DNA from 3 places in the Paenibacillus sp. FSL K6-2393 genome. Region 2 is predicted to be linked to each of the others. Evidence: predicted binding sites of a transcription regulator. Region 2 holds the regulator's gene; each other region holds the start of a gene.
The links. The regulator LexA, encoded in region 2, represses DNA repair genes until DNA is damaged. The targets are predictions, from matches to a motif close to CGAACATATGTTCG.
Positions count from the first base shown of each region.

Region 1: the regulator LexA is predicted to act here: its motif matches at 3,030-3,043, upstream of recA (recombinase RecA).
Region 3: the regulator LexA is predicted to act here: its motif matches at 3,662-3,675, upstream of MHI14_RS14705 (DNA polymerase IV).

Region 1 covers NZ_JBBOCU010000001.1:4,430,062-4,438,506, forward strand. Annotated here, with positions in the region: gene rny (ribonuclease Y) at 1-563, opposite strand, end outside; gene MHI14_RS19475 (regulatory protein RecX) at 874-1,611, opposite strand; gene recA (recombinase RecA) at 1,896-2,960, opposite strand; gene MHI14_RS19485 (competence/damage-inducible protein A) at 3,204-4,460, opposite strand; gene pgsA (CDP-diacylglycerol--glycerol-3-phosphate 3-phosphatidyltransferase) at 4,568-5,155, opposite strand; gene MHI14_RS19495 (YajQ family cyclic di-GMP-binding protein) at 5,476-5,967, opposite strand; gene MHI14_RS19500 (hypothetical protein) at 6,123-6,287, opposite strand; gene MHI14_RS19505 (helix-turn-helix domain-containing protein) at 6,361-7,410, opposite strand; gene MHI14_RS19510 (DUF3388 domain-containing protein) at 7,477-8,244, opposite strand; gene MHI14_RS19515 (DUF3243 domain-containing protein) at 8,442-8,445, opposite strand, start outside.
Region 2 covers NZ_JBBOCU010000001.1:2,897,712-2,906,156, forward strand. Annotated here, with positions in the region: partial or broken gene MHI14_RS12800 (peptidase G2 autoproteolytic cleavage domain-containing protein) at 36-203, shown strand; gene MHI14_RS12805 (adenosine deaminase) at 1,100-1,807, shown strand; gene MHI14_RS12810 (hypothetical protein) at 2,129-2,305, shown strand; gene MHI14_RS12815 (aldehyde dehydrogenase) at 3,107-4,408, shown strand; gene lexA (transcriptional repressor LexA) at 4,514-5,140, opposite strand; gene MHI14_RS12825 (LysM peptidoglycan-binding domain-containing protein) at 5,437-5,814, shown strand; gene MHI14_RS12830 (DUF896 domain-containing protein) at 5,910-6,119, shown strand; gene MHI14_RS12835 (hypothetical protein) at 6,245-6,754, shown strand; gene MHI14_RS12840 (HAD family hydrolase) at 6,783-7,574, shown strand; gene MHI14_RS12845 (ABC transporter permease) at 8,164-8,445, shown strand, end outside.
Region 3 covers NZ_JBBOCU010000001.1:3,311,458-3,319,902, reverse strand. Annotated here, with positions in the region: gene MHI14_RS14720 (class I SAM-dependent DNA methyltransferase) at 1-72, shown strand, start outside; gene MHI14_RS14715 (fructose-1,6-bisphosphatase) at 345-2,276, shown strand; gene MHI14_RS14710 (RCC1 domain-containing protein) at 2,468-3,355, shown strand; gene MHI14_RS14705 (DNA polymerase IV) at 3,722-4,939, shown strand; gene MHI14_RS14700 (YolD-like family protein) at 4,936-5,283, shown strand; gene MHI14_RS14695 (hypothetical protein) at 5,285-5,653, shown strand; gene MHI14_RS14690 (spore germination protein) at 5,773-7,248, shown strand; gene MHI14_RS14685 (GerAB/ArcD/ProY family transporter) at 7,252-8,346, shown strand; gene MHI14_RS14680 (Ger(x)C family spore germination protein) at 8,343-8,445, shown strand, end outside.

The sequences.
Region 1 (8,445 bases), 1.5 Mb from region 2:
GTAATAATCTCGCGGGACTTTTTGTCCGCTTCTTCCTTCGCTTGTTGTTCAATGTCCTTGATCATTTGAGCCGTCTCATGACGAACTTCCTGTTCTACGTTGGACAGTATGATACTGCGTGCGTCTTCCATGGTGAGGTTGGATATACGTTCCAACTCTGTCACCTGGTTTTTGTAGATCATTTCGATCTGCTGCTGAGTCTCATCAATTCGTTTCTCTTTGTTAGCCACTTGCTCTTCTTTACGTTCGAGTGATTCCAATTTTTTATCCAGCGACTCTTCTTTTTGCAACAATCGTCTTTCTTGTCGTTGAATTTCATTCCGACGTTCACGAGTGTCTTTTTCAGCTTCAGCGCGAATGCGATGGATTTCATCCTTCGCCTCCAGCACTGTTTCTTTCTTCAGTGCTTCTGCCTCTTTCTTCGCGTTCTCCACGATTTGTACGGCAGCTTGTTCCGCACTAGAGATTTTAGCCTCTGCAAGAGATTTGCGAATAAAATATCCTACTCCGAACCCAATGAATAGCGCGGCTGCAACGAGAGCGATCGTGATTGCAATTTCCATACTGTTCACCTCCTCGTTGGTTCCTCCAAGGCATTCCTTGGGTCAATTTGCAGTTTTCAAACCTTACATATGTTTGGGAATAACGAATACTCACGGCGATCCCCCGCCGATTTTCATTTCACATGTACATGTTTCCACGTACTATTCACTGTTTCCAGCGAACCCATAATTAAGAATGGTATAAATCTTAAGAAACCGAAACCGCTTTTTTGGAAGGAAAAAGGGTTGTCCATTTCTTACAGACTCATGTCCATTTTAGTATTTGACGAAAGAAATTGTCAAGAGAATGCAGTATAGAGACTCTAGTCTGCTAATCCCATAACAACGCTTCGTCATCTTCAGGGTCCCCAGCCTCATCTTCTTCAATTAAACAATTCACGACCCGGCGCACCATATCCATTGAAAAACCACGTCTCATTAGGAAGGGAAGCGTTTTATTTTTCTTCTCTTTGACGTCCCCTTTGACCTGATTCCATTTTTTGCGTCCGGCACTCAAGGCAGTCTCAAATTCCGCATCTGTACTAATACCTTCTAGTGCCTCAACAATGAGATCATTGGCAATGCCCTTTTGACGCAGCTCTTGCCTTATCCACAGTTTTCCCTTCCGCTTGCCCTCCATACGCTGTCTTGTCCATTCCTTCGCAAATAGATCGTCATCCACTAACTTCTCCCGCTCAAGTCGATCCAACGTCTCTTCAATTAATGGTGCAGCAAACTCCTTCTGACGAAGTTTCTGACTTAATTCATGGCGCGTACGCGGCTTATGCTCCAAAAAGCGCAGAGACTGTGCATAGGTCCGCTGTCGCTCGTCAGCTACAATGATTTCTTCCAGATCCTTTTTCATAAACGTATTGCCTTGAGTCATCCTGTATTTAATCATCACATCTTCAAGAACCGTAATGGAGTGGATGCCAAAAGTGATTCGATAACGAGCTTGCCTGCTCTTCGTTCGTTCTACACGTGTAATAATAAGTTCTTCGTTATCCGGAAATTGGGATAGGCCGTCCTCTTCTGCTTCTTCATATAAATCCTCGTCATGTTGATCCATTCAGGTCTCCCCTTTCATAACATTTTCATTCTGACTACGCCAAGCACATCTCCACACATAAGACAAAGAACACTAATAATACAAAAGACCGGGAACTCTGCCCGGCCTTTACTCCACAGTTAGCGTGCTAACAGCCCCTGTCCATTGGGACAGGGGCTGTTAGACAGCACGAGTACTCCCACTACAATCCATTATCCAGATTGATCCAAGCTCAATCAGATAAGTTTACGGAGCCCAGTGGGGAACACCCTCAGGGTCCTCCCTACAAGGGAGGACTTGAGAAATTACTCGTTGATTTCAAACAATTCTTGTTCTTCTTCTGCTTCTTTTTGTTGCTCTTCACTAGTTGGCGCAGGAACTGCGGTAGTCAAGTTACTAGCTACCCGAATTTTTTGTTCAATGATTTCAGCAATGTCTTTATGCTCTTTCATGAACTGCTTTGCGTTCTCACGGCCTTGTCCTAAACGCTCGCCTTCGTAGGAGTACCATGCACCACTTTTATTAACAATGTCCAGCTCTGTACCAATGTCAATGATACTGCCTTCTCTTGAAATACCTTCGCCATACATGATATCCACTTCCGCTTGTTTAAACGGAGGTGCCACTTTGTTTTTCACAACTTTAATACGAGTACGGTTACCAATCATGTCATTGCCTGATTTGATACTCTCAATACGACGCACATCCAGACGTACTGTAGAATAAAACTTCAGAGCACGACCACCAGGTGTCGTTTCCGGGTTACCAAACATAACGCCGACTTTCTCACGAAGCTGGTTAATGAAGATTGCGATTGTTTTGGATTTGCTGATTGCACCAGACAATTTACGCAACGCCTGAGACATCAAACGCGCTTGCAAACCAACGTGTGAATCACCCATTTCGCCTTCAATCTCTGCTTTTGGAACCAAGGCAGCTACGGAGTCAATAACAACGATATCTACTGCACCACTGCGTACAAGAGCTTCTGCAATTTCCAGCCCTTGCTCACCCGTATCTGGCTGAGATAGAAGCAATTCGTCAATGTTAACACCCAATTTGCTTGCATATTGAGGATCAAGAGCATGCTCGGCATCGATAAATGCTGCTTGTCCACCAACACGTTGTACTTCAGCAATCGCATGTAATGCGACAGTTGTTTTACCTGAGGATTCAGGTCCATATATTTCAACAATACGGCCTTTAGGCAAGCCGCCTGTTCCTAATGCAATATCCAAAGCCAAGGAACCACTGGGAATAATTTCCACATTCATATGAGTGGACTCACCCAGTTTCATGATGGATCCTTTACCAAATTGCTTCTCTATTTGACGGAGCGCCATATCAAGCGCGGCACGACGGTCTGACAATAAGCTCACACCCTTTACTGTTTATAAGATAATGATACCTTGTTTTAACACGTTTGCCAAGCTTTTTTTCGAACATACATTCGTTTTTTTTGTAAAGGCCGAGGCGCCTCTTCCTCAAGGAAACTTTCCATTAAACAGAAAAAAGAACCGTAAACAAGGCTGTAAAGCCTAATTCTACGGTTCTTCCGTCTTCCTTAATTATACTTGCTTGGAACTGTAAATGCAATCGAAGCTATTAACTAATCAATCCATCGCCACAAGTTTTTGCCATAAGCGATAGAGAATCGCTTTGGCTGAACGAATGCGAACAGTCTCACGATTACCATTAATACGCAGCTCATGAATTTCCGTCTCTTTTCCACGTTCAGCAAGAGCGATGAAGACAAGTCCGGGTGGTTTACGTTCCGAATATCCCGGTCCAGCTACACCGGTAACAGCCAGGCCAAAATCAGCATCGCCAATCATACGGATCTGTTCAGCAAGCACTTTTGCAACCTCAGGACTTACCGCCCCTGGTGCATCTTCACCTTCCAGATAATCATGAGGCACATTCAGCAACTTTTCTTTAATTTCATTGGAGTAACAAACAATTCCACCTTTGAGCATTGACGCACTTCCGGGTACAGAGGTCAGACTTTGCATGACAAGCCCCCCTGTACAGCTCTCAGCAGCGCTGAGCGTCAACCCCATGTCAGACATCATGGTTACAATCGTGTACTCTATAGGCACATCCTCGTTCGCGTAGAGATGTTCTGTCAAACGCTCCCGAATCTGAACCTCCATCGCATCCAGCTTCAGCTTCGCCTCTCCCTCACTCGCAGCCTTCGTGGAGACACGTACCGTAACTTCGCCTTCGCTCGCGTAAGGAGCAATCGTAGGGTCTGTCTGCGCGTCAATCAGATCCAATAGTCGATCTTCCAAAGCAGATTCACCAATACCTGCGAATTTGAGCATTCGGGAATAGATTGGCATCTCTTCTGTGAGCACATGCTGGAACAGCCAAGGCTTGACTTCCTGTTCAAACATTGGAATCAACTCTTTAGGTGGTCCAGGCATTACAACATAATATTTGTCATTGTCAGAAATCGCATTTCCTGCCGCAAGTCCTGTTTCGTTGGCCAGAGGTGTTCCGCCATCAATAACGATCGCCTGACGTCGGTTATTCTCTGTCATATCCACATTACGATCTCTGAAAAAGCTCTCAATTTTGTCCATTGCCATTCGATCTGTATGCAGTTTCCGGTTAAGAACAGCTGCGAGCGCATCCTTGGTCAAATCATCTTGGGTAGGTCCGATGCCACCGGAAAACAAAATAACGTCTGCACGGCCCTGCGCAATGCGTATAGCTTCACTAAGACGGTTCAGGTTATCCCCAACCACCGTTTGGAAATATACATCGATCCCCATCGCAGCCAATTCACGGGATAGGTATCTGGCATTGGTATTGACGATTTGTCCAAGCAGTAGCTCTGTGCCAACTGCAATGATTTCTGCCTTCATTGAGCATCCTCCTGTACACGTGGTGAGTGATCAAAGGGCAATAGGATAATTTCCTATTGCCCCTGACCCAATGCTTCCTTCATGATTACCCATTTAAGAACAAACCATTATGCTTTTGTTAAATGAAGCAAATTTTTGTTTTTGATAAAGTAATCGATACCCGACCAGATGGTAATAAGCGCTGCTGCCCATACCGCAATAATATCGACGTGAATACCCGTGTATGAAAACGGGAAATTGTTCAACAGCAACAGCACAATCGCCACAATCTGCACTACAGTCTTCAGCTTGCCCCAAGCACTAGCGGCAACAACCGAACCATCCAGCAATGCAATTTGACGCAAGCCGGTAACTGCGAATTCACGACTAATAATAACAACTGCAATCCAGGAATCCAGCTTGCCCATCTCCACAAGCGAGATCAAAACTGCAGTAACCAGCAGCTTGTCTGCGAGTGGATCGAGCAGTTTCCCCAGATTGGTAACCATGTTATTTTTCCGCGCAAGGTATCCGTCAATTCCATCTGTGCTTGCGGCGATGATAAAAATAACAGCAGCAATCAGTTGATTATACGGAAGCGAAAAGCTTCCAAGCTGCAACGGCTCTGGATAAAATGGAAAATCCACGAGCAGGAACACCATCAAAAAAGGGATTAAGCAAATTCGTGCAAGCGTAATCCGGTTGGGTAAATTCACAAGACGCCCTCCCTCATATCCTCCATTACTCCAAACAATCATCATAATCCCGTTATCATCATCCGGAACATGAAATGTACAGTTTCAATGTCAATCCATATTAACATGATCCCACTATGTAGAAACGCAAAAAATAAAGTCAACCGCTCAAAAGCAAAACCGCTTTAAACGTTCCGGTGACTTCCAGAAGATGTACTGCTTTTCACAAAGTCAGCAAACGATGAGGACTGGACTTGATGCATGACTGCCAGCAATGCACACTTAGTATAATATACGCCCAATACAGTGTCAAAAAACACTTTTGCTACAAAAAGGCCATATTACTTGAAATTTGTATATTGCAAATCCAGAGGTAGGTTAGCACCATTTAGCAGCTGCATGACAGCTTGCAAATCATTTTTACTCTTACCAGTTACCCGGAGTTGGTCTCCCTGAATCTGACTCTTCACCTTCATCTTGGAATCGCGAATTAGAATATTGATTTTCTTGGCGATGTCCTGATCAATCCCCTGTTTAAAATTCAAACGCTGTCGGACTGTACCAGAAGACGCTGGCTCTACCTTTGCGTAATCAATGTTTTTCAATGGTAGACCACGCTTCGCCATTTTGGATTGCAGCACGTCAATGACAGCCTTGAGTTTGGTCTCATCATCAGATACGATCGTTAACGCATCCTTATCCAGTTTCAGGCTGCTCTTGCTGCCCTTGAAGTCATAACGAGTGCCAATTTCCTTCTCGGTTTGTGTAACGGCATTTGTCAGTTCTTGCAAGTCCATTTTGGACACGATATCAAATGAATTTTCTGAACTCAAACCAGTCACCCTTTCAGTTAATCGTATGTTCTGTAACATTATAGAGGATACCTTAAGCAAAAGTCTAATTTCAAGCTGTTTTAGACAAAGAAAAAAGCATTTTTGGCTTCCACTTGAAGTGGCTGCCAAAAATGCTTGCTGGTCCAGCTTCCAACCTAATAGCGGCTGCGGTTGGGCTGTCTGAACATATCGAGCACACCCAAAAGCACATGTGCAAGTCCAAAACCCAATATTCCGTAACCCCAAGCACTTGGAGTCAGGTAATAACCCAGGAGGCTGACAATGATCCCTAAACCTGTTACGATCCAGCTGACTGTCACAGCCATCCACCTCACTTCACCAAAAGTTAACTGCAAGTTAAGACACGGTTATTGTCTCCTGCAGTTGACCCGGTTATTCGCTCCCCGTGGTACCCCCTGTACCGTCCGTTGATCCATTTTCAACACCTGTAGAAGAAGTAGTACTACTACTGTCTTCACCAAGCTTCAAACGGATCCGATTGGTCGCCTTGCCATCCGTTACAACTTGCCCGCCAACCTCAATCGTGGTCGCTGCAGCGTAACCGGACTTAATATACATGCCTGCACTATCCAACTCAAAGGTATAGCTGTCACCTTCGGCTGTGTTACCATACTCCAACTTCTCTCCACTGGAGTTTTCGCCTTTGTACACTTCCAGCCAGCTATGACCTGTTGCTTTGATCGTAACCGTTACAGGTTGCCCTGCACTACCGTTAACTTTAAAGTTCGTAATATTTCCTGATTTCCCATCTTCCGCAACAGTCACATTAGACGGTGAATTGTCAGTTGGTTCTTCCTCAGTTTCATCCGTCTGTCCGTCCGTTTGGCCATCAGTTTGACCATCCGTCTGTCCTTCCGTGTCTGTACCGCCGCCGTTACCGCCAGCTTCGCCCTCACCAGTACCGTCAGTACCTGAATCTGTCGCAGGCGGATTAGATGCCTGTCCGTTGTCGGCAGGTTGATCCGGTTTATCCTCAGGCTGTTGTTGACTGTCCGTAATTTTGACCTGATCAAGCCCCGGATTATCTGATTCATCACCATTGTTATACACCACGTATACATACAACAGTACTACGATCAAAACAGGGAATGTCCACATCAGCGCGACAGACATCCACCGATTACTACGCTCAACCGGACGGCTGGAACGCTTCTGTATAACCGGTTCCATCGTTGCTTCCGCCTCTTCTGCGGGTACGTCTTTTTTGTGTCCCTCCAGCAGCTCATCAGGGTTCAGTCCCACGGTCTCCGCATAGGTTTTGATGAAAGCACGCACGTAGAAGCTACCCGGCAGCACTTTATAGTCTCCTGCTTCTATGGCCTCCAGATACCTCTTGCGAATTTTTGTCATTTCCTGTACATCGTCAAGACTCATCCCTTTTTGCAGCCGGGCCTCCCTTAACTGCTGACCCAGTTCAGACATGCCATCTCCTCCTTATGTTTATCTCTTGAGTTGTTGCTAATCTATTTCATGATTCCGTACGGTTCCTTACAATTCGTCGGTGTAGCTAGCCGTAAACGTATCATAAATAATTTCTTCATTCGGATTGTTGCGAAGTTCAATAATAATATCAAAATCATTAAAATCATATTCGGATTCCTGTACAAAAATATCCGGATGTTCAATAACTTTGGTGCTAGGCATGGTCATAATATCCTGCAACAGGTTGTAATGCCGCTCACTGGAGCGTATCGTGCTAACAATACCGTCGATAATGAACACATTGTTCGGGTTCAATTCGTCTTCGGACATTTGACTCCTTATCGTCTGACGAAGAAGTGTGGAGGAAACAAACGTCCATCGCTTCATTGCACATACGCTACCCGCAATAATGGACTCCGTTTTACCAACACGAGGCATTCCGCGCAAACCAATGACCTGATTGCCTTCCCTCTTAAATACTTCACCCAAAAAGTCCACAAGTAACCCAAGTTCATCTCGTGTGAAACGAAATGTCTTGCGATCATCCGAGTCACGGTCAATGTATCTGCCATGACGAACGGCCAAAATATCCACCAATTTAGGTTGACGCAAAGCCGATACGGTGATGCTGTTTACTTTGCCAAGCATTTCACCAAGCAAACGGATTTTTTCATCATCATCCGATTCAAGCAGCATGCCTCGAGTTTTGCCTTCAACACCGTTAATGGTCAATATATTCACTTCAAGCATCCCCAGCATAGAGGCAATATCGCCTAACAAACCGGGTCTGTTCTTATGTATTTTATATTCCATGTACCATTGTTTAGATTCCATTTCAACACCCCGTAATGCATTATTCCACATTATTCGACAGCAACAGAACGTGTCCACTGGACAACAATCTGAGACATCTTCTAAAAATGGGTCACGTTAATGATATATAAAATGAAAATGAATTACAAGAACAGCTCTGTAATCCGTTTGTAATCATTAGAGAAAAGCCCCCTTGCGGGAGCTCTTCATCTGTAATCTTAT
Region 2 (8,445 bases):
GTCCATGAAAAGATGGAAACGGGGAGGTTACAGTCCCATCACACACGTTGAAAACAGCATTAATCAATCCTCAGTATGATCCTTTACAGACTTACGTTTCTCGGTTGGAGCGTCCAGAATGGGTAGCTGTAGGAATGATGGGAAAACTTCTGATAAGAGATGATGGCACATGTCGAGAGAACGGGTACTGTATAGAACGTTAGTTCTTTTTTTGTGTATGTAAAACCGCCTTACAGCGGTGTAAGCGCAAGTTAATCAAAGTATCGAACAGAGCAGTAAAATGTTGTTGTTGAAAGATGTAAAAAGGAAAATCTTCGAATTAGTAACAGAAAAGATATTTTACAAGATACATCAAAAAACGAGCCTTTGTATATAAGGCTCGTTTGTGCAGGAGTCATATTTGGCTCCGAAAGTTATGTTTAGTCTACTACATTTGTTTTATCGCTGAGAAAGTAACTATAACAATTCTACCCTATTTCAGAGAATTTGACCATACTTTAGCTTTATAGTTCATGTCCTTAGTTCGAGACCAGAACTTGTACCTTGTACCAAGTGTCGGAATAGAGATGTGTCTAATCATTGTGCGTTTAACTGAAAATATCATTTAGTATCCTAGCGCATGAGAAGTTACATATTATTATATAGCAACTGAAACGCTGAGATAGGGAGTCAGATATTAAAAAAACGAAATATAGTACTGAAAATAGCTGTTGAGCAAAGGGGATTATACTGGTTAAAGCTATCATCATAAATATTATTTAAAAACTTTAAGGTATATAAGAGAAATTTTACCAAATTTATGTTATAATATTTTTGAGTTGGAAATACAATACTTGATTCTGTGAACAAGAGGTGAGAGCAACTATGAAAAATAGAAACATAACAGGTATTGTATTGGCTATAATCTATTGCATTGTTCTTTACTTTATTTTAACAGATTCTCCGCCTGGTGAAGCTCCAAATAATCCGTTCTGGGTTTATTTGTTTATTCCAATTGGGGCTATTGTGATTACATCTTTGTTTGATTACGTAATCAAATTCGATTTTTTTAGAAAAAAGAAAGATTAGAATTGAATGGAGGACTAAAATGATACAAACAATGAAAATTGCTAAAACATTTTTAGCCGGAGTCATGCTTTCTACATCTATCTCAATTCCAGCATTCGCTCAAGATCAGGCAAATTCTTTACCAGCACTTCAAGTGGAAAATAGCCTTTTAGAACTAGTCGAAAGTACAACCGATAATTCCATCACTTTTAAAGACGGTTCTACATTAATTCAATATGACAGCTATTATATTGCAACAGATTTAAATGGTAAAGATGAGTTAAAAATTACAAAAGTTGATGAGACTAAAGTAAAGTATGAAAATCTTCAAACTGGCGAAGTGAATTATGCTACAAACGAAATAAAACCTATTCACGAAGATCTCAGTTTCTCGCCACAAGCATTAGCAGACGGTTATGTATATAAAGGCAAAGTAGAAAATTCCACAGAGATAATATATGCAACTGCTTCTGCAATAGCAGGTATACTTGCTTCCTTTATAGGAGGACCTGTAGGTGGTAGAATAGCGGGCATACTTGTAAGCATCGGTGGTTATTATCTTTCTAAGGATGCACCCAGAGCCTATTGGGTAACAAAAACATATACTAGAGATGTTAAGCATAGTGATTTTAATGCGACTTTATTCATCAGGAAAGACCATCATTATTACAAATATCATGATTATACCGGTTTTATTGATACCGCTTCGACAATCCAGACTTGCCAACCTTTTGGTTGTGGTCCAGTGAACGAATATTAAATCTATTTATGTCGGATAGAAAATATCCCATTAAAGTCGCTATTATAGCGGCTTTTTTGTTTTATTCGTACAAGTTCATTTTTCGATTACCGATTAGATAAATATTTAACTACTTAGCAGAAACTAAATAAATTGATAGAGTGGTCTTACGAAAAAGCAAAGCTCAACCGATAAAGCAATTGATGCTTTAATCCGTTGGCAAAACATTAAAGGAGTAACAAGCAGGTTTCTAACTGGCGTAGGTGGTGTTGTCACTCTTCCAGTAGCTAAACCAGCTGATTAATGTACGTGCAAATACGAGTGATAGCTGCCATTGCTCACATGCGTGGTTATAATCCAAAAGATGATGAAGTTAAAACGTTGGTTTTTTCGTGTCTTACCAGACAAGCTGCTACAGATATTTTGAAGGCTGGTATAAAACCGGGCAGTATACCTGTAAAGAATGCGATTAAAAAGATTCCAAACGTAGCAATTAAGACTATAAATCAAGTTTGGTGAAAAAGGTATTATGTTTTCTTTCCAATTAAGTGTAGCCCAGCGGAATTAGACTTAAAAATAGTTTTAAGATAACGGACAGGATAGTGTAATTATTACGCGAATTATCCTAGGGAGTTGCATAAAGAAGGAAAAACCTATCTAGATAAACAAAAAAACTTCTTAGTGAGACTGGTGGAAAGTGTGCAAACCCGGGATGTTTAAGAATAGAGCCTGTTGATTACCATCAAATCAAGGTATGGGCAATTCATAAAAAACACGAAACTAGGCACATGATTGCGTGGAAAACTTAAAATAACTGATGATGAGTTATATAGATGGAAGCAGATAAAAGGGTCACCAAAGAAGCCTATGTTTGTCTGTAACCATGGCTTACTTTTAACATGATGTATTCGTTCACCGATATATAATCGTAAAGCTCTCTTTTCATTAATGAAAGGGGAGTTTTTTATATGTGGTAACTAAACATTTCTATTTTGAAGAAATGTATCAATTCATGTTAGTAACAGCGCAAAAACCATTGTCATTATCTAGTAACCCATTAAAGAGAAACTGAAATTAGAATTCTTTCTTACAGTGCATTAAACTGTCTGAAACAAAAGATTTAAATCAAACTTCCTTAGAAATTCTGATAGCCACGAAATAGAAAGGAATACTAACATTCACTCTTTTAAAATTCAAACCATCATTCCAATATATACAAATGGATGTTTCATTTGTATGTTGAAAGTTTCATATAGAAGAGGTATACTTTAATTAAATTTTGAGCAATTTAATTTTAAATAATTAATTGGAGATGTTAATATGGATCAAGCAAAACAACTAGTGACAGAACAACGTACATTTTTTTATACAGGACAAACTAAAAATATCGAGTATCGAATTAATGCTCTTCAACAGCTTAGAAAAGGAATTGAAAAGTATCAGCAACGGATTCAAGATGCACTTCGGGCAGATTTGAACAAATCTGAGGCGGAAGCTTACGGTTCCGAGATTCGCATTGTTCTGGGTGAACTGGATTTTGCATTAGAACATCTGCAGGAATGGGCTGCACCCAAACAAGTTCCAACCAATTCGGCTATGCCGGATGGGGTGAGCACCATTTACCCTGAACCATACGGAGTGGCTCTTATAATTGCACCTTGGAACTATCCTTTCCAACTGGCCTTTGGTCCACTGATTGGAGCAATTGCAGCCGGTAACTGTGCAGTTATCAAGCCTTCTGAATTAACACCAGCCGTATCTCGTCTGACGTATGATCTGATTCAGGAGATATTCCCTCAGGAGTATATTGCCGTTATGGAAGGGGAAGTTGAAGCCAGCACAGTATTGTTGAAAGAGAAGTTTGATTATATTTTCTTCACAGGAAGCACAGGTGTTGGTCGCATTGTTATGAAGGCAGCTGCTGAGCACCTGACTCCTGTAACTCTTGAGTTGGGCGGTAAAAGTCCTGCTATTGTCCATAGTGATGCAGATCTGAAGCTGGTGGCTCAGCGTATTGTTCGTGGTAAGTTCCTGAATACAGGGCAAACTTGCGTTGCTCCGGATTACTTGCTTGTACATGAACAAGTTCATGATGAATTGATCAATCTGATTGGCGCAGAGATCAAATATAAATTTGGGGACGATGTGTTACAGAACGCTGATTTCCCGCACATTGTCAATGCGCGTAACTTTGATCGGTTGTCGGGGTTCCTTACAGATGGCAAAACGCTGATTGGTGGACGTTCTGTACGTGAGCAGTTGCTCATTGAGCCGACTGTACTTGGCGATGTGAACTGGGAATCAGCTGTCATGCAAGAAGAGATTTTCGGTCCGATTCTTCCTGTATTTACGTACAGTGACCTGGATCCTATGCTGGATGAGATTGTTCGCCGGCCAAAACCATTGGCGTTATATCTCTTCACACAGGATGAGCAACTGCAGGATCAGGTTCTGAATCAAGTATCCTTCGGTGGGGGATGTATTAATGACACACTTTCTCATATGACTTCACACTATCTCCCGTTTGGTGGTGTAGGAGAGAGCGGTATGGGCTCATATCACGGACAACAGAGCTTTGATGTGTTCTCGCATCACAAGAGTGTTCTGAAACGCAGTGAATAATTAGCCGCTAAAATAACATAAACATGAAAAAAAGAGGTTGTCCTGTTGATCAGGACAACCTCTTTCGTATTTCATTACATCTAGTTTTGTTACTCAAGTTAAATATTAATGAATATCTCGGAAAAGGCCAATGACTTTACCCAGAATACTAACATGTTTCAAACGTAAAGGTTCGAAGGTCGCATTCTCCGGTTGAAGGCGAATATGATCTTTTTCTTTATAGAACGTTTTCACTGTAGCTTCATCGTCTTCAGTCATTGCAACGACGATATCACCGTTATCAGCAGTTTGCTGTTGACGGACAATAACATAATCTCCGTTAACGATTCCAGCTTCCACCATACTATCTCCGACTACTGAAAGCATAAACACTTTCTGTTCGCCTACATAATGTGTAGGAAGAGGGAAGTAGTCTTCAATGTTCTCAGTTGCAGTGATTGGAACCCCTGCTGTAACCTTACCAACGACAGGAATACGTGCAACGCTATGAGCAAATTGATGAGAATGCTCAGATTCTTCCTGGCTCAAAAGCTCAATGGCTCTTGGCTTGGTAGGGTCGCGTCGGATCAAACCTTTTTTCTCCAAACGATCCAAATGTCCATGTACTGTTGAGCTGGAAGCCAGTCCAACCGCTTCACCAATTTCCCGTACGGAAGGAGGATACCCCTTCAACCGGACTTCATTTCGTATAAACTCCAGAATAGCCTGCTGCCTGCTGGATATCTTCGACATACCGTATCAACCCCATTTTAGTAACGTTTGGGAAAATTATAACATAGAACCTCCGTTCGTACAAACATAAGTTCTAAATAAAATGGCATTAAATCAGTGTTTTTTAACTTTTAGAACCGAATTTGTCCAAAAGGCAGAGCATAATACTGCAAATGCTTTGCAAAAGAACTTCAATTAAGAAATTTCTCCTTCAAAAAAGAAGCGAACAATTGTTCTAAAAATCTATTGAACAAAACAAGTGTTCGTGTTATATTGATTTCAACAGATAGGAACAAACGTTTGGAGGCGGGTATTTAATGAGATATTCTACTTATCAAAGCATTTATGAACCAATGAATTCGGAACTGGTGAAGACTAAAATAGGGAACTACAAGAATGTTTTAGCGCGTTTCAAGATTTCTTCATGGATGTTAAAGGTAGCCATTACCTCTTTGATTATATTTATTGGATGTAGCACCGTTTTAACTGTATTTGCTGGCAATGAGAATGATGTTCTGCCTGGAGGAAAGATAGCTATTTCACAAGGGGAAACATTATGGAGTATTTCTTTGGAACATAAACCGACGAATATGGATACACGTATTTATATAGAAGCAATTAAGAAAGTGAATCAACTTCATACAACTTCCATCCAAGTGGGACAAGTACTAGCTCTACCGCAATTTGCAGAATAAAATGCACATCAATGAGTGTTAACGCGTGTCAGCTTGACAAGCTGCCTTTATAATGGCAAAGTTAATATGACTTTGTATTTTTGGAGGGGACAAGCTTGGATATAGATAGTCTGGTAGCACGCATTAACGAATTGGCTCGTAAGCAAAAGTCCACTGGATTGTCGGAGGAAGAACTTGCTGAACGTGCCGAGCTAAGAGAGATTTATTTGAGCAATATTCGCAGCAATTTCAGACAACAACTGGATACCATTGAGATTGTTGATGATGAGAATGACAAAGGCCACCAAGGCAAACTCAAACACTAACGAAACCTAATGATATCATTATGATATTTAGGTTTCTTCCTGTTATTTTGAGTGTGCAATTTATAGGGGGAAATGTTGGTTTGCAATTATGTAAGCCGATACAAAGACACATAAGGGGGATTCTCATGTCGCGTTCGTTCGAGAGAACGGTTAAGAAAAATTCCAAGCAGTTAAATCAGCAACGCAAAAAAAGTGGTCAACCAATCACAGGTACACCAGGTGAAGAAGTCTTTAAGGGGCGCAGCCTGTTGTTCCCTATATTTTTGATCGGTCTCGCCTTTTTGTATCTGTTTATGAGCACGTTCCTTGTGCAAGCTCCGATGACAACCTGGGACTGGGTGACGATGCTGCTTTACGTATTTTTGGCAGTCATCTTCATGCTTCGCCGTCCATACATCAAGATTAGCAGTAATCGGATTATCACGACGAAGGGTAATCGTGAACGTTCAATCGGGGTTGACGATATTGTCAAATTCAGAATTGAACCAGGTACAGTTGTTATCGAACATAACAGTCGCGGGAAAAGATGGGTGTTCACCAAGTTATTGAACCGTTACGATACAGATGCGATTGCAGAACGTTTGCTGAAGTTTGCAAAAGCACACCAGATCACCGTGGAAACCGTCGAAAAGTAATTATTGCATAAAGGGGTAGATGATCGGAATGGCGTTAAAAGCGATTTTGTTCGACCTAGATGATACTTTATTGTGGGATGAGCGTAGTGTTCGAGAAGCTTTTCATGAGACTTGTCTAATTGCAGCGCAAGAGACTGGGGTCAAACCAGAAGAACTTGAAGAAGCTGTTCGTAATGAGGCACGTGGACTGTATGAATCATATGAAACCTTTCCTTTTACCAAAATGATTGGAATCAATCCGTTTGAAGGCCTATGGGCGAACTTTACTGGTGGGGATCAACCTGAGTTCCGTCAGTTGGAACAACTTGCTCCAGTTTACCGTAAAGAATCCTGGCGTCGTGGCTTGTTGAAGTTGAGTATAGATCGGGAAGATCTTGCTGAACAGTTGGCCGCGCAGTTTGGAGTAGAACGGAGATCCAGACCTCATGTATACGAAGAAACGATGGACACCTTGCGCCAGTTACAAGGAAAGTACAAACTGTTGTTGTTAACGAACGGTTGTCCTGCTTTGCAACAAGAGAAGTTGGATGGTGTACCTGAATTGACTCCTTTCTTTGATGAGATTATTATCTCGGGTAACTTCGGAAAAGGAAAACCAGATCCGTCGATATTTGAACATGCTTTGAATAAACTGGGTGTTAAACCCGAAGAGAGCATGATGGTTGGAGACAAGTTAACGACTGATATTCGTGGTGCTTTATCATCTGGCATCCAATCCGTATGGATTAACCGTGAGCATAAGACCAACAATGAAACGTATGCGCCAGACCATGAAATAACGCATTTATCGGAATTAAATCAGCTTATTGCTAATTTCTAAGCAGATCAGCTATAACATCTTTCCTCAGCACCCTGAGACATTGGAAGCTTCTATGAACGATGATGTCGTTCTTGAAGTTACCAATGTTTTTTTATTTGAGCTTGTTGACTAAATTACCTTGTTAAAAGAGATCTCCATTTTTTTTACTAAAAGTTATTGAAATTAGGGGGAAGCTGGATTAGAATATAACTAACATACTAGTATGACTAGTATTTAGATTGTCCTAAAGCAATTTCTTTTTGACTTACTTCATTAAAATGGAAGCAGGGAGTTATTGCTAATTATTTTCTATTGATTGTAAGCGCTTAATATTTTGAAAAAGCTTATTTCGATTTGGAGATCACACCACTTAGTAAGTGCTAATTAATGATGTGAAGCACCTTGGATTGTGTGATTTTACATAATACATCAAATTGATATCGCTTACATTTGGCATTTATCTATTTCGTAGTGGGGGTGAAGTTGAAGGATTGGTTGTCTTCTACAAGAGGAGAAACGATGGGAGTTGTACATGAATTACTCTTACTTATCAAGTCCTGGATCGGAGTGAAAACACATGGAGTCGGAAACCGCTAAAACAACGTTAACCATGACATCTTTACGTAAAGAGAGCAGATTACGAACGGCAGCAACTTTGTTCCGCAAAGACTGGCAGCTGTATTCACTATTAATCCTTCCCATCATCTATCTCCTTATTTTTAAATATGGGCCGATGATTGGTAATGTGATTGCGTTCAGACGTTTTGTTCCCGGGGGAAGTATATTTGGAGAAACGTGGGTTGGATTAAGGTACTTCAAAATGTTTATTGAGGACCCTACCTTCTGGAGAGTATTCGGTAATACGCTGATGTTAGGCGGACTTGCGTTACTC
Region 3 (8,445 bases), 410 kb from region 2:
ACATATGGTGATTGGGAGTTTAAAGAAGCAAATTCTGAGAATAGATCGTTTATTTTTCATTGTGTAAAATAGCAGTTAGTTAAAAAATGTCGAGGGACAAAAACATGATCCCACTGAAAGTCGCTATTTTAGCGGCTTTTTTATTTTATAACTCCAAAACATTGTTTCGTTCAAAATCCATTCAATGAAATTTGTTCATATATGATGAACTGGAGTATGATGGGGGAAGGCGATGCTGATAATTACCATATAATCAATGCCAAGTATAGAGTAATTTTATGTAGGTCTAAAGCTTTTGGACCCGGCTATACAACACCATACTTCCTTGAAGGGGGACATCTGTTTTGGATGAGCAGTTTCTAGATTTATTGGCCGAGAAATATGATACGGAAGAAAAAATCATAACAGAGATCATCAACCTTGAAGCGATCTCCAATCTCCCGAAGGGAACCGAGCATTTTGTCAGTGATTTGCATGGGGAGTTCCAGGCTTTTCAGCATGTACTAAGAAACGGTTCGGGTACCGTCAAAGAGAAAATCAAAGAATTATTCCGGAAGGTTTGGACGGATCAAGAAATCAATGATTTTGCGGCATTGGTTTATTACCCGGAAGAAAAAATACAGCTGGTTATAGGGGAACTGAGCAATAAACAGGCTTTGAACCAGTGGTATAGACTAACGATTGAACACATGCTTAAGCTTATTTCTTATGCCTCTTCAAAATATACGCGCTCGAAATTGCGTAAAGCTCTGCCGGAGCAATATGTATATATTGTAGAAGAGCTTTTATACAAGACGGATTCGACCAACAATAAGGATCCTTATTACGAGGAAATATATCGGCAAATTATATCCTTGGGCCAGGCGGACAATCTCATTATCGGCCTTGCTTATACGACTCAACGCCTGGTGGTTGACCATCTTCATGTGGTTGGAGATATCTATGACCGGGGGCCGTACCCCGATAAAATTATGGATACACTGATCAACTACCATTCTGTAGACATTCAGTGGGGTAACCATGATGTCCTCTGGATCGGAGCCTACGCGGGTTCTCTGGCCTGCCTTGCGAATATTATTCGGATCTGCGCCAGATACGACAATCTGGATATCATCGAAGATGTATACGGAATCAATCTGCACCCACTGCTAAACCTGGCGGAGAAATACTATGAGGACAATCCATCTTTCAGACCTAAGCTACAGGCTGGTCATAACCTAACGGAGCAGGAAATTCTGCAGATCACGAAAATTCACCAAGCCATTGCCATGATTCAGTTTAAACTTGAAATCCCGATTATCAAGAGACGCCCATACTTTAATATGTCTGAAAGACTTTTGCTGGAGCAGATTGATTACGACAAAAATGAAATCAACATCTGCGGTAAAACATACCTGCTGGAAAACACCTGTTTTGCAACCATAAATCCGCAGAAGCCTGAACAATTGCTGGAGGAAGAACGCCAGGTGATGGAAAAGCTGCTGTTTTCCGTTCAGCATTCCGAAAAGATGGCCAGACATATGAATTTTCTTATGAAAAAGGGTAGTCTTTATTTAAAATACAACGGGAATTTGTTAATCCACGGCTGTATTCCTTTGGATGAAGAAGGAAATATGGAAGAAATGCAGATTGAAGACAAGACATATGCCGGCCGTCAATTGCTTGATGTTTTTGAGGATTATTTACGTTACGCCTTTGCACATCCGGAAGAGACAGAAGATCTGGCGACGGATATGGTATGGTACATCTGGACAGGGGAATGCTCCTCGCTCTTTGGAAAGAGAGAAATGACCACTTTTGAACGGTACTTTATCCAAGATAAAGAAGCACATAAGGAGAGAAAGAACCCTTACTACCATTTACGTGAAAATGAAGAGATCACTCGAAAAATTTTGCAGGAGTTTGATTTGAATCCAGATCATGGACATGTCATTAACGGTCATACGCCAGTCAAAGAAAGTCGTGGAGAGAGCCCTGTTAAAGCAAACGGAAAAATGATCGTGATTGACGGCGGTTTTTCCAAAGCCTATCAGTCCACAACGGGCATTGCCGGATATACCTTGCTGTACAATTCTTTTGGCATGCAGCTCGTCGCCCATCAGAAATTTAATTCAAAAGAAGATGTGTTATGTAACGGAACAGACGTGTTATCTCTAAAAAGATTGGTGGACAAAGAACTGGAGCGGAAGCTGGTGAGGGAAACCAATGTCGGGGAGAAGCTGCTGCGGAAAATCTCAAACTTGAAGGATCTATTAGAATATCGCTACATGAAATGAAACGATTGCTAAAAATACACACCTGGATCAACCGTTTGAGTGCATTTGAAGTAAACGCTCGTATTGGGCAGGGAAGTAAGAATCCCCTGTCTGTGCGAGCCTTTCTTTTGTAACAGTACGATGTAACAACAAACTTTATGACTTACAGTTGAACTAACCGAGGATTTTCAATTGGTGGAGAGGAGGAAGATATGGGCTACAATTCACGGAAGGAAGCAGTGTTTGAGGCGAAACGGGTCCGTAACTGTACCATAGCGGCAGGTCGTCGTCATACCGTTGCTCTTAAATCTGATGGAACAGTAATAGCTGTGGGTGATAATAAATACGGTCAATGTAAGGTAAGCGATTGGTGCCATATCGTCGCAGTTGCGGCTGGTAATGTTCATATGGCTACGAACACCGGTAATGCACATACAGTTGGTCTTAAATCCGATGGTACTGTAACAGCTATCGGTTGGAATACGCATGACCAATGCAATGTAAGCGAATGGCGCGATATAGTAACCGTTTCGGCAGGTTGGTGCCGTACTGTTGGGGTTAAATCAGATGGCACCGTGGTTGCGGTGGGGCGAAATAATGAAGGGGAATGCGACGTGAGCAGCTGGCATGATATTGTATCGGTCACGACGGGTGACTGGCATACAGTTGGTCTAAAAATAGACGGAACGGTAACAGCCGTTGGTAACAATAAGTATAACCAATGTAGCGTAAACGACTGGGGCGACATATTAGCTGTTTCGGCGGGGTATTTTCATACTGTTGGGCTTAGATGGGATGGCACGGTAGTGGCTGTGGGTAGAAATAATGAAGGGGAATGCGACGTAAGCGGTTGGCGCGATATTGTAGCAGTTGCAGCTGGGAGTTATCATACCGTTGGTCTTAAGTCTGACGGGACGATGGTTGCTGTGGGTTCGAATAAGCATCACCAATGTGATGTAAGTGGCTGGCACGAAATTAGATCTATTTCTGCGGGGTGTGCCTATACAATTGGACTGAAATCGGATGGTACGATGGTTGCTGTGGGTGATAATGATTATGGACAATGTGATGTAAGCGGATGGAGTAGCATCCAACAATAAAATACTAAAAAAGCAGCAGCTGATGTCGGCTGCTTTTATTATTTGTCGCGGGACAAGAACATGGTCCAATTGAAGTCGCTAATTTAGCGGCTTTTTGTGCATTGGCTTTTGAATAGCACCCTTAATTACATATTCAAGTATTTTCGCATTTAAGTCAGGAAAATGAAAACTGTGTTTACAGGTGGGAGTTCAAATGATGGAGCAGCTGGTGTGACTTAGTATGATTTGAATCCATCACTTCGTCGTAGCCTAAATATAAATATTTACCTCTTGCATAAAGAACATGTGTTCGGTTTATAATATATACAAACATACGTTCTTAAAAGTACAGGAGTGATTTCAGTGTTGACTAAGCAACGAACCATTATGCTCATTGATATGCAGAGCTTTTATGCTTCAGTCGAAAAGGCAAAAATGCCTCAATACAAAAATAGACCATTAGCTGTCGCGGGAGACCCCGCAAGACGTTCTGGAATTATCCTTGCCGCTTGTCCACTAGCCAAAGCGAAGGGTGTATCTACCGCGGAACCACTCTGGCAGTCTCTTCAGAAGTGCCCTGAACTGATCATTGTGAGACCACACATGCAAGAATACATCGAAGTATCCACTCAAATCATGTCCATTATTGAGGAGTTCACCGATCTGGTCGAACCTTACAGTATAGACGAATTATTCGCTGATTTTACAGGGTCTATGCATCTATTTGGTAATGATCCAGTCGATTTGGCCAAGCAAATTCAAGACAAAATCTATAATGAAACAGGCGTATACGCGAGAGCTGGCATTGGTGAAAACAAAATCATCAGTAAATTATGCTGCGATATGATCGCTAAAAAAGCAGAGGGGGGCATTTTCCACTTAAAAAAAGAGGAGTTACACCTCCATATTGGAGATAAGCCCATCCGCGATATGTGGGGGATAGGCTCAAGAATGGAAAAACATCTGTGGAAGATGGGCATCCGAACCATTAGAGACCTGGCGAATACGCCTCTTTCCAAATTAAGAAGTAAGTGGGGTGTTAATGGAGAAGTCATCTGGCGAGTCGCAAATGGACTCGACAATTCGCCGGTAACCGTCAATACGCACAGTACACAAAAAGATATCGGAAACGGAATGACCCTGCCTAGAGATTTCACAGAGGCTTGGGAGATCGAAGTGGTTATTCTCGATATCTGTACAGAAGTATGCAGAAGAGCCCGGCAAAAGGGACTGATGGGTAGTGTCGTATCCGTAAGTGTGTCTGGAGCGGATTTTGACCACCCCACTGGTTTTCACAGGCAGGTTAAACTGTCTGATCCTACAAACATAACCGTTGATGTATGCAAGATAGCCAAACGCATATTCCATCAACACTGGGATGGGCAACCTGTGCGCCGTGTAGGCGTATCCCTGTCTCAATTATCCAACGCGGATACATATCAACTATCTTTTTTTGATGATCAAGAGCAGAAACGGGCCATTGATCAGGTGATGGACGACATTAAGGATCGATTTGGCGACATTGCCATTCTACGAGCGAGCTCCATTACGGCTGCGGGTCAAGCGATCGATCGAGCATCTAAAATTGGGGGGCAATATAAATGAGCAAAAAACTGGAGGCCAATGGATTATGGGAATCGAGCCGCATGATGCTTCCTCAACATAAAGAACGAATTATACAGCATCGAACTCAAATTCATTATCAAGCGAAACCACTGATCCATGAAGATGAGTGGGAGATTATTACTCAGAATATAGATATGTCGCTCAATTATACATTGCAAGCCACCTTTGAAATATTTACTGAGTCAGGCAATCGGTATATACACGGGATCGTCACTTCAGTCAGTACCTTTGGGAAGAAAATCAAAATTGAAATGGAAAATGGATTTGAATGGGTCGATTTTGATCAATTGGTCGCTGTAAAACTTGAAGAAGGAGGCGTATAAAATGCGACAGACTTTCGAGGAACTTTCACTCGTGAAGAGGGTGGTGGAGCTCCCTTATCTTTTAGGTGCTCTGGAGGTAGATAAGCATAAAATATACGCTTCAAACTTCAAAATGAAATCTGTGTATGTTGACTACCTGGACGGTACCCAAAAGAAAATTGCTTTAGAGATGTACAAATCAAAACAAAGGCTAAAGGAACATCATATTAAAATCATAGATGAAGTGAGATCTGAGCTGAGTTTAACGGTAGATTATTCGGTGAGAGGTTACATTCATAAAATGACATTATTATGGAGCAAAGTAAAAGTGGATGTAACCTTAATGCTTACTGAACATATGAACGTTGATATTACTGATTTGCTCAAATGAACATAGAAAATAAGATGTACCTGCGAACAAGCCGCGATGTATATCAAGAAGAATAATCGTCATAATAAGGAAATGTTGCTGTAAGAAGGGAGGTAAGGGTAGTGGATGATCAATCTGCCATGAACACAAAAGAGGAAAATATCACCAAAAGTTTGAACGAATCCTTGGGTAGAATTGAAGAAATCTTTACGAATACTCCCGACTTAATCATCCGAAAGTTAAGCATAAAACAGACCGGAGAACTAGCCGCTATAATCTATATGGAAGAATTGACAGATAAAGCGTCACTTAATCAAAATGTTCTTGCTCCGCTTCAACTAGAAACCGGAAATCCTTCCGGAGATTTCATTACAACAGTGGGTTATGTAAAACCTCACTCCAAGTGGGAAGAGCTCAGACTTTCCATTATACTCGGCTACAGCGTGTTATTTATTGAAGGAAGAAGTACTGCATACGCATTAGATACAAAAGGATTTCCGCAACGCGCTGTTGAGGATCCTCAGCAGGAGCCCTCACTGAAAGGGGCTCATCAAGGATTTATAGAGACAGGTTCTCAAAATATAGCCATGATCCGTCGTTATATTGCGGACAAAGAGTTAAAGGTGAAGCGGTATATTGTTGGGCAGCGGGGACAAACGCCAGTATCTTTGCTTTATTTGGAAGATGTGATCCAGCCGGACATCATTAAAGCACTGGAAGAACGGATTCAATCCATTGATGTGGATGCCATCATTAACACCGGAGAATTGGCTGAATTTATTGAGGACCAACCACTTGCGTTGCTTCCCCAAATGATTACGACAGAAAGACCGGATACGGCAGCTTCTCAAATACTGCAAGGCCGTTGTGTCGTTGTAGTCGATGGTTCGCCAAGTGTTCTGGTTGCGCCAGCTACGTTCATGTCTTTTTTTCAGACGGTTGATGATTACAGTTCCCGATGGTCCATTTCGTCATTCCTCAGAATATTGCGCATCTTTGCCTTTTTCATTGCTATTTTTTTGCCTGGAATTTTTATAGCCGTCATTTCGTTTCATTTTGAGATTATACCTTTGAAGCTCCTATTAACGCTTGGTGAGTCACGGGGGCAAGTTCCGTTCCCGCCATTTGTAGAGGCGATTATTATGGAAATAACACTTGAGATGTTAAGGGAAGCGGGAGTTCGCCTTCCAGCTCCAGTAGGACAAACTGTAGGAATCGTTGGCGGTATTGTCATTGGTCAGGCAGTTGTGGAGGCAGGGTTGATCAGCAATGTAATGGTTATCGTAGTGGCTTTTACAGCTATTTCATCTTTTATTATTCCCAATCAAGACATGATGGCAGCTGTACGCATCATGCGGTTCATGATGATGGTACTAGCTACTTGGTTCGGGTTTGTTGGACTGGTGGTGGGCATGATGAGCTTCATCGGTCGACTAATAACATTAAACTCGCTCGGTGCCTCCTATAGCACACCTATAGCTCCATTTAGGGCCATGGATTGGAAGGATACCTTACTGCGGGTACCGTTGTGGATGATGAACAACCGCCCCGCAAGCACGAATTCACGCCAGTCAAAAAGACAGGGTAAAAGCAGAGGATGGAAGGAGAATAAATAGAACATGAAGTCATTACGCCCGGTAACGATGCTTCAATTCATTCTTATTATTTCTTCTTTCCAAATCAGCGTTGCTTTTTTGTCTATTCCCAGAGAGCTGGCGAGGCATGCGGGAACAGATGGCTGGATGGTCATTTTCTTAGGATGGGGGCTGGCAACGTTAGCCTCCATAGCGATCGTCAAGTTGATGAAATATAGTCCAAACAGTTCAATACTCGATTTGATTCAGCGTTATATCGGCGTATGGGCAGCAAAATTAGCTGCTTTAATATTTATGTCCTATTATTTGCTTCTGGCGTATGACGGTTATATGATTGCTTCACTTGTCATTAAATTATGGTTATTGCCAAGTACGTATATTTATATTCTAGTCCTGCTGCTGCTCATCCCCACATTTCAGATTGCGCAGCATGGGTTTCAGGCCATCGGGCGATACAGCGAAATAGTCACCATACTCTCCATATGGATTCCGTTCATTTATGTGTCTACGTTAAGTCGTGCCCATTGGCTCTATTTATTGCCCATCTTTAAAGAGGGATGGTTCCCAGTTCTTTCATCCATCCAATTTATGATCTATCCGATGCTCGGCATCGGCCTGGTTTTGTTCCTCTATCCCCAACTAGTAAACAAAAAAAGAGCATTGCCTGCCATGATCATCTCCAACACGCTCACTTGCATCGTTTACTTGGGAATCACCCTGATTTGTTACGTGTACTTTAGTCCTGATGAGATCGGGGAGTATAATGACCCCGTGATTAGCATTATGAAGTCCATTGAATTTCAGTTTATTGAGCGCGTAGAAGTGGTATTTATCGCATTTTATCTGTTCGTTTTCTCTTGCATATGGATTCCCTCCATGTATCTTGTCTCGAGGTGCTCCGCGTCGCTGGTAGGAAAAGGTCAGGAAAGATACCATCTTGCAGTGTGGTGTATTGTCATTGAGATTAGCTTTTTCCTCTATCGGCCCAGCTTTATCGAATCTGCCCAAGTAAACTACGCACTCAATTACATTGGATTTATGATGGAGTTTGTTCTGCCCGCAGGCGTTCTTCTGTATGTAACAATCCGCAAAAAGATGGGAGGGGGGCAACGCACATGAGATGGGTCGGGAAATTCATTATCTCGGGTGTGTCCTGTATTTTATTGGCTGCGCTCGTAGGTTGCGCCAATGACAAAACCAATTTGGAAGACGCAACGG